2 regions of the Turicibacter sp. St.80E1 genome follow, and region 2 is predicted to be linked to the other one. Evidence: a T-box and tRNA genes for the amino acid it is inferred to sense, from the RefSeq annotation. Region 2 holds a T-box; the other holds one or more tRNA genes.
The links. The T-box of region 2 lies ahead of ileS (isoleucine--tRNA ligase). A T-box ahead of a tRNA ligase gene usually reads a tRNA of that ligase, here a tRNA-Ile.
Positions count from the first base shown of each region.

Region 1: it encodes a tRNA-Ile, which carries the amino acid that the T-box ahead of ileS (isoleucine--tRNA ligase) is inferred to sense. The anticodon was not compared.

Region 1 covers NZ_AP039386.1:308,918-316,108, reverse strand. Annotated here, with positions in the region: gene AC6I0I_RS01545 (energy-coupling factor transporter ATPase) at 1-473, opposite strand, end outside; gene AC6I0I_RS01540 (NusG domain II-containing protein) at 513-878, opposite strand; gene ahpC (alkyl hydroperoxide reductase subunit C) at 1,118-1,681, opposite strand; gene AC6I0I_RS01530 (ISL3 family transposase) at 2,281-3,573, shown strand; tRNA gene AC6I0I_RS01525 (tRNA-Leu) at 3,746-3,829, opposite strand; tRNA gene AC6I0I_RS01520 (tRNA-Lys) at 3,838-3,913, opposite strand; tRNA gene AC6I0I_RS01515 (tRNA-Val) at 3,919-3,994, opposite strand; tRNA gene AC6I0I_RS01510 (tRNA-Phe) at 3,999-4,074, opposite strand; tRNA gene AC6I0I_RS01505 (tRNA-Asp) at 4,093-4,168, opposite strand; tRNA gene AC6I0I_RS01500 (tRNA-Met) at 4,172-4,247, opposite strand; tRNA gene AC6I0I_RS01495 (tRNA-Ser) at 4,267-4,359, opposite strand; tRNA gene AC6I0I_RS01490 (tRNA-Ile) at 4,377-4,453, opposite strand; tRNA gene AC6I0I_RS01485 (tRNA-Met) at 4,465-4,541, opposite strand; tRNA gene AC6I0I_RS01480 (tRNA-Ala) at 4,569-4,644, opposite strand; tRNA gene AC6I0I_RS01475 (tRNA-Pro) at 4,665-4,741, opposite strand; tRNA gene AC6I0I_RS01470 (tRNA-Arg) at 4,749-4,825, opposite strand; tRNA gene AC6I0I_RS01465 (tRNA-Leu) at 4,834-4,922, opposite strand; tRNA gene AC6I0I_RS01460 (tRNA-Lys) at 4,957-5,032, opposite strand; tRNA gene AC6I0I_RS01455 (tRNA-Gln) at 5,038-5,112, opposite strand; tRNA gene AC6I0I_RS01450 (tRNA-Tyr) at 5,121-5,205, opposite strand; tRNA gene AC6I0I_RS01445 (tRNA-Thr) at 5,222-5,297, opposite strand; tRNA gene AC6I0I_RS01440 (tRNA-Val) at 5,304-5,379, opposite strand; tRNA gene AC6I0I_RS01435 (tRNA-Glu) at 5,394-5,470, opposite strand; tRNA gene AC6I0I_RS01430 (tRNA-Asn) at 5,480-5,556, opposite strand; rRNA gene rrf (5S ribosomal RNA) at 5,569-5,677, opposite strand; rRNA gene AC6I0I_RS01420 (23S ribosomal RNA) at 5,851-7,191, opposite strand, start outside.
Region 2 covers NZ_AP039386.1:1,013,187-1,020,377, reverse strand. Annotated here, with positions in the region: gene ileS (isoleucine--tRNA ligase) at 1-2,073, opposite strand, end outside; T-box leader at 2,137-2,352, opposite strand; gene AC6I0I_RS05025 (hypothetical protein) at 2,407-2,823, opposite strand; gene AC6I0I_RS05020 (YlmH family RNA-binding protein) at 2,838-3,608, opposite strand; gene AC6I0I_RS05015 (YggT family protein) at 3,605-3,859, opposite strand; gene AC6I0I_RS05010 (cell division protein SepF) at 3,865-4,365, opposite strand; gene AC6I0I_RS05005 (YggS family pyridoxal phosphate-dependent enzyme) at 4,410-5,069, opposite strand; gene AC6I0I_RS05000 (YlmC/YmxH family sporulation protein) at 5,265-5,531, opposite strand; gene sigG (RNA polymerase sporulation sigma factor SigG) at 5,722-6,501, opposite strand; gene sigE (RNA polymerase sporulation sigma factor SigE) at 6,607-7,191, opposite strand, start outside.

The DNA.
Region 1 (7,191 bases), 700 kb from region 2:
TTAGCCCCTAATGCTAAAACCCCTGCAATAGCTACCCTCTGTTTTTCCCCCCCGCTCAAATAATGCGGTTCAAAATTTAAAAAGTCCCCCATACCTACCTCTTGAGCATATTTGTTAACCAAATTGTCCATTTCCTCATAGGGTACACATTTATTTTCTAACCCAAATGCGATATCATCACGGACCGTACAACCAACAAATTGATTATCTGGGTTTTGAAAAACAATCCCAACCTTTTGACGAATATCAAAAACACTACTTTCCGTTAAGGGCTGTCCATCAATTATTATTTTCCCCCCTTGAATCTCATGTAATCCTACCAATAATTTAGATAGTGTCGATTTACCTGATCCATTATGGCCTAAAATAGTAACAAACTCCCCCTCATTAATAGTTAAATTAAAATTCTTTAATACTTCATTGCCGTCCTCATAACCAAAACATACATTTTCTAATTTGACAACATTGTTCACCTAATACACCGCCCTTTATTCATGTTAAGATATATGTCCCTAAATCGAAATTCCATCTAAATCTGCATCGCTACTCCCTACAATCTCTATTACTAATTGATGCGGTGCACAGATAATACTTTGACCCGAACGATGAATAAAACCAATTTCTACACAATCATGATCAGGACAGTCAGCCTCTTCAATACGAACTCCATTATCATCTAGAATGACCTTATTATATCCCAATTCTGTTTCAATATCTAAAACAGTGTGTTTGCCATCTAGCTTAAAACGACCATATTCTTCTCCCTTTACGGAAATGATCACTTCCTGATTATCCTCTGATTGTAATGTAAATTGTATAAACAAAAAACTGGTAATTGCAACAACTGCAATAATTAAATATATATCCAAACGTTTCACAAATTCATCCTCCGAAATAAAATAATTACACCTAACATTATAACAAGATTAAGTATCAATTGTTATAAAAATAAAAATTAAATTATCGTAATTATATATTATGTTACGATTCTCTTTATCAACTCTAAACTTAAACACACTAACGTATAACAAGAAAATTTAGTCATCTTATTCATTATATATTAATTTTCAAAATAAAAAGAGAGCATAATGCTCTCTTTTTATTTTGAAATTATATCTTATAATTTACCTACTAAGTCTAAGCTTGGAGTTAATGTTTCTGCACCTGGTTGCCATTTTGCAGGACATACTTGATCACCATGTTCAGCAACGAATTGAGCAGCTTGAACTTTACGTAATAACTCTTCCGCGTTACGTCCAATTCCATTGTCATGGATTTCATACGCTTTGATTACACCTTCTGGATTTACTACAAAGCTTCCACGTAATGCTAATCCTTCTTCTTCGATCATAACTTCAAAGTTACGAGTTAAAGTTCCTGTTGGGTCAGCTAACATAGGGTATTTAATTTTACCGATTGTTTCTGTAGCATCTGCCCATGCTTTATGTACGAAATGAGTATCTGTTGATACTGAATAAATTTCACATCCGATTTCTTGGAATTTAGCATAGCTATCTGCTAAATCTCCTAATTCAGTTGGACATACAAATGTAAAGTCTGCTGGATAGAAGAAAAATACTGACCATTTTCCTTTAATTGATTCAGAAGTTACCTCTTTGAATTCCCCATTATGATATGCTTGTACTGCAAATTCTTTAACTTGAGTATTGATTAAAGACATTCTTATTTCCTCCTTTATTATCAGTAATAATTACTAATATCATTATATAGTTAAAATAAAAGAAAGTCAATACAAATAATATTAAATTTTAAGTTAATCAAAGTAATATAATAAATTTTATCATAACAATGTGATGAAAAAAGAAATCCTACATATTATTACTTAAATGTATATATTATATACTACTTTTCATGACTAGCATCATACTCGCCTCAATTAATTAAATAAAAATTAACCCTTATTTTTGAGAGGACTTACAAGAAGAAAAAAGCTTTGCATTCTAATACGCGTGATTTAATCAAAGACATTATTCCGAAACAGAACTGTATCTTCATATAATCCTGACCCCCTAGACGATATAAATCAATTCTGATCTTTTGGGTTATACACTGGTATAGGATTAGAAAAGACTTTTACAATAATCTAACTTTTATTGAGTGTTTTAAAAACTTATCTTTTTTAGGTTCTATAATTTTTGGTGTGGGTGGGATTACTCACACCTTTTTGATTGCCATAAATATTGAGACAAAAAAAAGAGACATAGTCCCCAAAATCCTATACAATGTAATCGGCTAAAACAACACGAAAGGATTGGTTTTATGTCTCATACTAATTGTATCTCAACTTTACTTGATTTAAAAGATAAAAATATTACTTTTTCAGAAAATTGTATCCAGGAAACTCAGATTAAGAATGTTCGTTCTAAACTTATTTTAGGGACTCTTTCTTTTCAACCGACTCATTGCTACCACTGTGGTCATTCTTTTGACTCAAATATCATTAAACACGGCTTCAAAACTTCACGTATTAAGCTAGTCAAAATTTCCGGATTTGATGCTTATCTAGACTTAAAAAAACAACGTTATAAATGCCGTCATTGTGACCGAACATTTACCCTAGAAACATCTCTTGTTAACCCTAATTGTTTTATTTCCACTCCCGTAAAACAAGCCATCTTTTTAGAAGCTAGTCATAAGAAATCCGAAACAGATATTGCACGTGAGCTTAACGTTTCTCATTCAACCGTTAACCGCGTCATTCATTCTTCCTATGAAGAACAGCCGCTTCCCTTTAATTCTCTCCCAAAAGTTCTTTGTTTTGACGAGTTTAAGTCGGTTAAATCGGCCGAGGGAGCAATGTCCTTCATTTTTTGTGATGCGTCCAATGGAAAGCTAATTGATATCGTTGAAGACCGTCGCTTAAGTACACTAAGGACTTATTTTATGCGATTTTCTAAAGCAGCTCGTGAAGGTGTAACCCACGTCGTCATTGACATGTACGCCCCTTATATGACACTCATTAAAGAGGTATTCCCTAAGGCTAAGATTGTTTTAGATAAATTTCATATCGTTCAACTAGTCTCTCGTGCTCTTAATAAAACACGCATTCGTTTCATGAATCAAAATAAAGAGTTTTATAATAAATTCAAACATTATTGGCGACTTCTCTTAAAAGCCCAAGAAGATCTTAATGCCACTCATTACTTCTATTCCAACTGCTTCAAAAAGATGATCTCTCAACAAGAAATTATTGACTTTTTATTAGCCCTAGACCCTGAACTAAAGGAGACTTATGATTTCTACCAAACTGTCCAACAGGCTATTAAACTTCGTAACCTTGAAATATTTCATCATGCCATTCAACACCCCTCTGACCTGCTTTCACACGAAATGAAAACAGCTTTAAAAACACTCACTCATTATCAAGATTATGTCAAAAATACTATCGAAACTCCTTATACCAATGGAGTACTCGAAGGAATTAACAATAACATTAAAGTCATTAAACGTATTGCCTTCGGATACCGTAGTTTCTACCATTTCAAAGCAAGAATTTTGATTATTCATAAATACACTTTTGAACAAAAAAAGAAGAGGAACCAAGCCGTCTAAAGAATGGCCTAATTCCTCTTGATTACATGTATAGATTTTATTCACCCACACGATTTGACAAAGAGCCTAAAAAAAACTGGTTTATAACCAGTTTCTTTTATATGCAATGGTATTTATTCTCTAAAATAAAAAAAGATAATACTATAATAAAGATTACCTTATTTTACTATAATGGTGCGGGTGACAGGAGTTGAACCTGCACACCAAAGGTACTAGAGCCTAAATCTAGCGCGTCTGCCAATTCCGCCACACCCGCATTATGAATGGTGTCCTGCAGAGGACTCGAACCTCTGACCCTCTGATTAAAAGTCAGATGCTCTACCAACTGAGCTAGCAGGACTTTTATGGTGGAGGATGACGGGCTCGAACCGCCGACCCTCTGCTTGTAAGGCAGATGCTCTCCCAGCTGAGCTAATCCTCCATCATGGTGGCTTGGGACGGAATCGAACCGCCGACACAAGGATTTTCAGTCCTTTGCTCTACCGACTGAGCTACCAAGCCTTTTATTTATTATTTAAATGGCGGTCCAGACGGGAATCGAACCCGCGATCTCCTGCGTGACAGGCAGGCATGTTAACCGCTACACCACTGGACCTTTTGGTTGCGGGGACAGGACTTGAACCTGCGACCTTCGGGTTATGAGCCCGACGAGCTACCAACTGCTCCACCCCGCGATGTTTATTTATTTTAATATGGCGGAGGAAGAGGGATTCGAACCCCCGCGACGCTTTCACGCCCTGTCGGTTTTCAAGACCGATCCCTTCAGCCGGACTTGGGTATTCCTCCGAATAATGTATGAAAAGTGGTGGACCCTGTAGGACTCGAACCTACGACCGATCGGTTATGAGCCGATAGCTCTAACCAACTGAGCTAAGGGTCCGGTCCTATTTTTGGTAGCGGAGGAGGGACTCGAACCCCCAACCTCACGGGTATGAACCGTACGCTCTAGCCAGTTGAGCTACTCCGCCATGATACTAACATGATACTTATTTAATTGGTGGAGACTAGGGGGATCGAACCCCTGACCTCCTGCGTGCAAGGCAGGCGCTCTCCCAGCTGAGCTAAGTCCCCATTCTCTTTTTCTTTTTTAATGGTCGGGAAGACAGGATTCGAACCTGCGACCCCCTGGTCCCAAACCAGGTGCTCTACCAAGCTGAGCCACTTCCCGTTTTTTATGGCGCGCCCAAGAGGAGTCGAACCCCTAACCTTTTGATCCGTAGTCAAACGCTCTATCCAATTGAGCTATGGGCGCTATTTAGTTGGTGCCTAGGGCCGGAATCGAACCGGCACGGGTGTCACCACCCGCAGGATTTTAAGTCCTGTGCGTCTACCAGTTCCGCCACCCAGGCATATCGTTATTTCAGGCACGCGCCTTTTTCAAAATGGTGTCCTGCAGAGGACTCGAACCTCTGACCCTCTGATTAAAAGTCAGATGCTCTACCAACTGAGCTAGCAGGACATCATTGGCTGGGCTAGCTGGATTCGAACCAGCGCATGACGGAGTCAAAGTCCGTTGCCTTACCGCTTGGCTATAGCCCATTCTTAAGTGGTGGTGGGGGACGGATTCGAACCGCCGAACTCTCAGAGAGCGGATTTACAGTCCGCCGCGTTTAGCCACTTCGCTACCCCACCGTATTCTTTTGTTATATGGTGCCGGAAGCAGGACTTGAACCCGCAACCTACTGATTACAAGTCAGTTGCTCTACCAATTGAGCTATTCCGGCTATTTATGGTGGAGGATGACGGACTCGAACCGCCGACCCTCTGCTTGTAAGGCAGATGCTCTCCCAGCTGAGCTAATCCTCCGCTTTTATCTTTAATGGTGACCCGTACGGGATTCGAACCCGTGTATGCATGCGTGAAAGGCATGGGTGTTAAACCGCTTCACCAACGGGCCATTTTTTAATGGCGCCCCAACTAGGACTCGAACCTAGGACCCCTTGATTAACAGTCAAGTGCTCTAACCAACTGAGCTATTGAGGCTTTTTATTTATGGCCTAGCGACGTCCTACTCTCGCACTTGCGTACTACCCTCGGCGCTAAGGAGCTTAACTTCTGTGTTCGGTATGGGAACAGGTGTGCCCTCCTTGCCCTTATCACTAGACCTTCTGTCAGATCTTATCAATCTCACAAAACTAGATATCTTCTGCTTACTTCCTCTTGTCCGGCAACTCTCGCATCACAGTGGTAAAGTTCAATAACTGTTCATCACCTTCGTGATTCCTCAGTTCTTTTCACTTTCTGCCTGTGATAACCGCTCGTTTTTGCCTTTCCTATTTAGTTAAGTCCTCGATCGATTAGTATCAGTCCGCTTCATCTGTCACCAAACTTCCACTCCTGACCTATCTACCTCGTCGTCTTCAAGGGATCTTACTTCTTTCGAATGGGAAATCTCATCTTGAGGGGGGCTTCACGCTTAGATGCTTTCAGCGTTTATCCCTTCCACACGTAGCTACCCAGCTATGCTCCTGGCAGAACAACTGGTACACCAGCGGTGTGTCCATCCCGGTCCTCTCGTACTAAGGACAGCTCCTCTCAAATTTCCTACGCCCACGACGGATAGGGACCGAACTGTCTCACGACGTTCTGAACCCAGCTCGCGTACCGCTTTAATGGGCGAACAGCCCAACCCTTGGGACCGACTACAGCCCCAGGATGCGATGAGCCGACATCGAGGTGCCAAACCTCCCCGTCGATGTGAACTCTTGGGGGAGATCAGCCTGTTATCCCCGGGGTAGCTTTTATCCGTTGAGCGACGGCCCTTCCATTCGGTACCGCCGGATCACTAAGCCCGACTTTCGTCCCTGCTCGACTTGTAGGTCTCGCAGTCAAGCTCCCTTCTGCCTTTACACTCTTCGAATGATTTCCAACCATTCTGAGGGAACCTTTGGGCGCCTCCGTTACTCTTTGGGAGGCGACCGCCCCAGTCAAACTGCCCACCTGACACTGTCCCCTGACCAGCTCATGGCCACGGGTTAGAACCCCAGTAACACAAGGGTAGTATCCCAACAGCGACTCCTCCAAGACTGGCGTCCTGGTCTCTTCGTCTCCTACCTATCCTGTACATGTGTCACCAGTGCTCAATATCAAGCTACAGTAAAGCTCCACGGGGTCTTTCCGTCCTGTCGCGGGTAACCTGCATCTTCACAGGTACTATGATTTCACCGAGTCTCTTGTTGAGACAGCGCCCAGATCGTTACGCCTTTCGTGCGGGTCGGAACTTACCCGACAAGGAATTTCGCTACCTTAGGACCGTTATAGTTACGGCCGCCGTTTACTGGGGCTTCAATTCAAAGCTTCGCTTGCGCTAACCTCTCCTCTTAACCTTCCAGCACCGGGCAGGCGTCAGCCCCTATACATCACCTTGCGGTTTAGCAGAGACCTGTGTTTTTGATAAACAGTCGCCTGGGCCTTTTCACTGCGGCTTGCTTTCACAAGCACCCCTTCTCCCGAAGTTACGGGGTCATTTTGCCGAGTTCCTTAACAAGAGTTCTCTCGCTCATCTTAGGATTCTCTCCTCGCCTACCTGTGTCGGTTATCGGTACGGGCACCTAATAAATTATCCCTAGAAGCTTTTCTTGGAAGCGTGACATCAGCTGACTTCACCCTTGCGGGCTT
Region 2 (7,191 bases):
CTTTAATTCAGCTGTTAATTCATTTAAACGAATCATCATAAATTGATCCACTTCGTTTAAAGAGTCATAATCTAATAAATCTGTTTCAGGATTAAAATCATTTAAGTTTCCTAATAAGAATCTAAATGTATTACGCATTTTACGATAGCTTTCAGAAACTTGTTTTATTAAATCTTCAGAAATACGTACATCTGCCTGATAATCAACTGAGGCTACCCACAATCTTACAATATCTGCTCCATACGTGTTAATTAATTTTAATGGATCCACTGTGTTTCCAATCGATTTAGACATTTTGCGTCCTTGTCCATCAAGTACGAATCCATGACTCACAACAGTTTTATACGGTGCTTTTCCTGTCATTGCAACTCCCGTTGAAAGAGAAGAGTTAAACCATCCTCGATACTGATCTGAACCTTCTAAATATAAATCAGCTGGATATGGTAAGCCACGCTCTACTAAAACGCCGTGGTGAGATGATCCTGAGTCAAACCACACATCCATGATATCCATTTCTTTTCTGAATTTTCCATTTGGGCTTCCAGGGTGAGTAAATCCTTCCGGTAATAAAGCTTCAGCCTCTAACTCAAACCAGATATTTGAACCTTTTTCACGGAATAAGTTAGCCACGTGGTTAATCACAGCCTCATCTAAAATAGCCTCACCATTTTCCGCATAAAAAACAGGAATTGGAACTCCCCAAACACGTTGTCGTGAAATACACCAATCTGCACGATCCTTAATCATATTTCCTAATCGCACTTCTCCCCATGATGGTAACCATTTTACTTCCTTAATTTGTTCCATCATTTGAGGCTTTAATGCTTCGATTGAAGCAAACCATTGTTCCGTTGCACGGAAGATAATAGGTTTTTTTGTACGCCAATCATGTGGGTAAGAGTGAGTAATAAACTTTAATCCAAGTAACGCACCATTTTCCTCTAGCTTTTGTCCTACAGCTTTATTCGCATCTTCATAGTATAATCCTTCGAATTCCAATGCTTCTTTTGTCATATAGCCGCGATGATCAACTGGACATAAAACTTCTAAATTATATTTACGTCCTACGTTAAAATCGTCTTCCCCGTGTCCTGGAGCCGTATGAACAAGACCTGTCCCAGCTTCTAGTGTGACATGATCCCCTAAGATTAACAATGATTCACGATCAAAAATTGGGTGTTTTGCGGTCATATATTCAAAGTCTGACCCTTTATGTGTTGCAACAATCTCATAATTATCCCAATTAAATTCTTCAGCTAAAGATTTAACAAGCTCTTTAGCAACAATAAACTTACGTCCTGAAACAGCTACTGTCGCATACTCTAAATCTGCATTGACACAGATCGCTAGATTTCCTGGAATCGTCCAAGGTGTTGTTGTCCAAATGACAAACTCTTCATCACCTGACAGAATATCTTTTCCATCCACCACCTTAAAGGCAACATAAATAGATGGTGATTTCTTATCATGGTATTCAATTTCTGCCTCTGCTAGTGCTGTTTCCGATGACGGTGACCAATAGATAGGCTTTAATCCCTTATAAATCAAACCATCTTTCACCATTTTACCAAACACTTTAATTTGCTCAGCTTCAAACTCCTTTTGTAATGTAATATAAGGATTGTCCCAGTCACCTAATACACCTAGACGTTTAAATTGTGTTTTTTGTCCTTCTACTTGTTCTAAGGCATATTGTTGGCATAATTCACGGAATTCTGCTACTGTTTTTTCTTTACGATTAATTTTTTTATTATTTGTTAACGCCTGCTCAATAGGTAATCCATGTGTATCCCAACCCGGAATATAAGGAGAATAAAAACCATTCATATTTTTATAACGAATAATAAAATCTTTTAATATTTTATTCATCGCATGACCCATGTGAATATTTCCATTTGCATATGGAGGCCCATCGTGTAAAACAAACGGTGTTTTATCTTTATTTTTATCTAATACACGTTGATAAATCTTTTCATCATACCACTTTTGTTCAATTTGTGGTTCTCGTTTAGGAAGATTCCCACGCATTGGGAAATCTGTTTTAGGCATTAATAACGTTTCTTTTAATTCCATCGTACAATTACCCCTTTTTATCTTTTTATATAGTTTCATGAGAATAAAAAAAACTTTTCATCACCTAAGGACGAAAAGTTTCGTGGTACCACCTTAATTCACAGTAAAAAAATAAAAGTTTTACTGCCTCTTACCATTTATCGCATGGATAACGTCATGCTTTTTATTCACATGAAAGCTCCTGGATGATTCTATATTATCCTTTTTGCCGATCTTTCACCGTCATCGACTCGCTGAAAAAAAGTTGATATTATAGCATGGCCCACTCATCGCTCATATTTACTATATTTGTATATCATTTTAAATAAAAACGATATAAAAATCAACATATTTTTAGTTTTTTCTAAAACAATTTCGAATGTCATCCACTTTTGTATTTAAAAAATCAATCAGTTCATCTTTAATTTGCAATTGTTGTTGTTCAAAAATTGCTGTTTCATCAATTATTCTTTCTACATCTTCCATCGCCTGTTCAATCATTACCTTAGAGATTTTTTCTGTTTCTTGAATAATTTTAAGTGCATCTCGCTTCGCGTGGTTCTTTAATGTTTCAATTTGTTCTAATTCATTTTTTAAGTGCGATTGAGAAGCCTGTTGCATGAGTTGAACTTCTTTTTTTAAAGATTTATTTTGATTCTCTAGCGATTCAATTTGTTCAATTAATAAACAAAAGACACGATAAAGTTCTTCATCTGAGAACTTCTCCCACGATTTTTTCATCTGAACTTTTAACATTTCTGCCGGTGTCATGTCTTTCCCCCTAACTACACTACTTTTCCTACGATAACAATTTTTCGTCCACTTTTAGTTTGCGATTTAATTTCCAATAGTTTATAGCGTCCATAACGTTTAATTGAAATCATATCTCCAATGTGACATTCCTTAGAATGATTTTGCTCGACCTTAAAGTTATGTTGAATATTGCCTTGCTTGATTGATTCGGACGTAAACGAACGTGACTCCTTCGTTAACGCACAGACAATAACGTCTAACCTCATTGATGAAACGATTATTTCACGTCTTTCATAGGTTTCAATACGCTCTAATTCATTTATTTTTTTCTTCACCAGACTAATCGAGTGTCTTCCAACCTTGACTAAGGCTTGCTCAATAAAAGGTGCCATCTCCTCACATACGGCTAGGAAGATTCTCTTATCTGCTAATATTAAAATATCACCGATAATCTGTCTTTCAATTCCTAAGGACATGATTGTCCCCAATACTTGAGGGTGTCTCAGATCCACCATTTTATGGGCGTATCTCACTTCATACCCTATGACTGTATAACTAAAATCTTGGTCGTTTAGATAAGTTGGAATCAATATAGCCCGCTTTCTTTCTGCATTTTTAAATCCACCAATCCATTGAACCTCAACATCAGAAAACTCATTTACTAGCATCTGAACAATTTCCTGTTCTCGAGGCGTTAAAAATTTCGTTGTCTTTAGTTGATAGCCTTCATAGACTTGGTGGATTAAATCTTCCATCCTTACTATAAAACCGTGCTCCTCTTTTTTAAAATGAGCTAAATTCATAGTAAAATATTTATTAGACCTTGCATCGCAAACTCCAATACGATAAATGCGACAATCGGTGAAAAATCAAACATTCCCAGCGGTGGAATAATTTTTCTAAAAATTGATAAATACGGTTCGACAACTGCACCTATTGCACGTCCAATCTGTGTCGAGCGAGTTTCTGGAATCCAACTCATAAAAATATAGATCAACATTAAAAATTGATAAATCCCTAAAACTGATCTAAATAGTAATATGATGTATGTCATATCTATTACTCCTCTATTTCTTGATGAGGCTCGTTCATTGTTACTTGACCCTCAGTTTCTACACTCTTTGGTGTACATAAAAATAAATTTGTTCCCACACGTTTGATATCTCCATCAATCGCATAAATTGTTCCACTTAAGAAATCAACCACACGCTTCGCTTGAGATTTTTCTAAACGTTGAAGGTTAATAAAAACTGGATAGTTTTCTTTTAAACAATCCGCAATATCCTGAGCATCAGAATACTCATTTGGTTCGCGAATAATTACTTTATTTAAATTACTATCAAATTTTAATCGATTTAATTCATTATTCATTGGCGTCACAACACTCTTTCCTTTACTCGTTGATGTATGAGTGGCGTTTGAAACAACCGTTAAATCAGGTTTAGGCAGCGGTGCCGGCTTAATAACTTCTGGCTCTTCAAACTCCTCTTCAAAATCATCCATTTCATATTCCTCTTCGTCTATTCCCATCATTGTTTTAAGCTTATCTTTAAAACTCATCTTCTTCTCCTCCTATAATTATTTGTGTTTGTGTCTGAAATATACTAGTCTTGAAATAAAATGGATCCGAGTCTTATATGCGTTGCCCCTTCCTCAATGGCAATCATATAATCTTGACTCATTCCCATCGATAAGCGATCGCAAGTTACTCCCCCTTGGTTTAACGTTGCAATCTTTTCCTGTAATTGCTTCAAACCTTTAAAGCAGCGACGTATCACAGTTGGATCATCGGTATTCGGCGCCATGGTCATTAATCCAACAACTTTTATCATTGGGTACGATTTTAACGCCTCTAAAAATGAAATTACCTCATCCACATCAATTCCATGCTTACTCTCCTCTTTACTAACGTTGACTTGAATAAAGCAAGGTAATGGTTCCCGACGGTATTTTTGTATTTCCTTTGCCAACGATAAACGGTCGAGCGAATGGAGACAAGAAATTTCGTTAATAACCTCTTTTACTTTACGTGATTGTAGGGTTCCAATAAAATGCCACTCTATTGGTAAAGATATCTGTGATTTTTTCTCAAGCAGCGCATCTACACGATTTTCCCCCATCATTGTAATTCCACAAGCAAAAAGGTCCTTAATTTGTTGCACACCCACATACTTTGTTGCTGCAACAATATTTACATTTCGTCCATCAGCAGCAACCAATTCAATATTTCGTCGCACCTTGTCGACATTTTTAGAAATATTCATACTATCCACCTATCAATTCATAATATTACTGCATGATACTATAAATTATACCATAATTCATAGGGAATGGAAAATTTTTTTCTTCTCCTTTGCGGATATTATTTGATTACCCACTTCGACACCCTTCTGTAAACTTAAAAAGGAAAGGACAACACGGCCCTTTCCTTTTTTATTCCGTTGCAGATTTACTTTTCACTAAAATTCGTTCAATTGTTGAGCCACATTAACGATAATAACATCCTCTCCAATTTTTAAAATTTGATTCCACGGAACGACAACTGATGCCTCATCTTTAGAAAAAAAACTAACAAATTTCATTGACGGTTGAACTGTAATTGCGATAATTTGTCCAGAGTTCGTATCAATTCTTAAGCTAGATACAAAACCAATTCGCTCACCTGTCACCACATTAATGACATCCTTCTCTTCAATATCACTTAAAGTCATAATTGAATCTTTCATCATTTCCCCCACCTTTATATCCATGTAATTCATTTTATGTCCTTCTTTTCAGAAATATGTAAGCTATCCCTATTTATCTACTCTGATGAAAGCCTATAAATAATAACCACGTGATTTTCATCAAAAAAAGTGTGCTAAGGGCTATTCCCTTTACACACTTTTTTTGAATGAAGCAACAACAAAAGTTAAATTAACTTTTCATCATTTCTTCCATGATATGTAACGCATTCTTTTCTAATCTTGACACCTGGGCCTGAGAAATTCCAATTTCGGCGGCAATTTCCATTTGTGTTTTTCCCATAAAGTATCGATCATGAATAATCCGTTTCTCACGACGACCTAATCGCTTAAACCCTTCTTCTAACATTAACTTAGCACTCCATTTTTCATCCGTAATACTATCATCTTTAATTTGATCAATTAAATGGATGGTATCTCCTCCGTCATTATAAATAGGGGAGAAAATAGAAACCGGATCTGAAATAGCCTCTACTGATAACACAACGTCAATGGGTTCCACACCGATTGCCTTAGCGATTTCCTCATTCGTTGGGTCACGTTGCAATTCAATCGACAATTGATCTTTCATCTGTAACACTTTATATGCAGTATCACGTAATGAACGAGAGACGCGTAAAGAATTATTATCACGTAAATAACGTCGAATCTCACCAATAATCATAGGCACAGCATAAGTAGAAAATTTAACTTCATGAGATAAATCAAAGTGATCAATAGCTTTCATTAAACCTAGACAACCAACTTGAAATAAATCGTCTAAATTTTCTCCCCTATGATTAAATTTTTTTATAATACTTAATACGAGTCGTAAATTCCCCTTAATGAGGGCTTCACGAGCATCCATATCACCACTTTGAAACTTTTTAAATAATTCAATCATTTCTGCATTTGTTAGTACTTCTAACTTTGATGTATCGACTCCGACAATATCAACTTTATGTTTGGACATGATGGTCCCTCCTGTTGCACTACATTGTTCCTACACAGAAGTATGAGCAACATCATGTCAAATCATTCATAAATTATCATTTTATTGTCATTTTCTTTCGACACATTATTTTATTTTTAAAACCTCTTTACGGATCTTATCAATAATTTTCTTTTCTAATCGCGAAATGTACGACTGTGAAATATCTAACTTTTGTGCAACTTCTTTTTGTGTTAAAGGCTCTTCTCCACATAATCCAAATCGCATATACATGATCTCACGCTCGCGTCTTTTTAGGCGATTAATAGCATCAAATACGAGTTGTCTTTCAACATCTTCTTCAATATCTTTATAGACCTCATTTTCCTCAGTTCCTAAAATATCAGATAAGAGTAATTCATTTCCATCCCAATCTACATTTAATGGTTCGTCTAAAGAAACTTCATGTCGAATTCTGTTCGTCTTTCGTAAATGCATTAAAATCTCATTTTCTATACATCTAGACGCGTAAGTGGCTAACTTAATATTTTTATCCATCTTAAACGTCTGCACTCCCTTAATCAGGCCTAATGTCCCAATACTGATCAAATCCTCTAGATTAACACCTGAACTTTCAAATTTCTTCGCAATATATACCACTAATCTTAAATTATGTTCGATTAATGTTTGTCTCGCCAGCTCGTCCCCTTCTTGAAAGTTAGTTAAAACCCT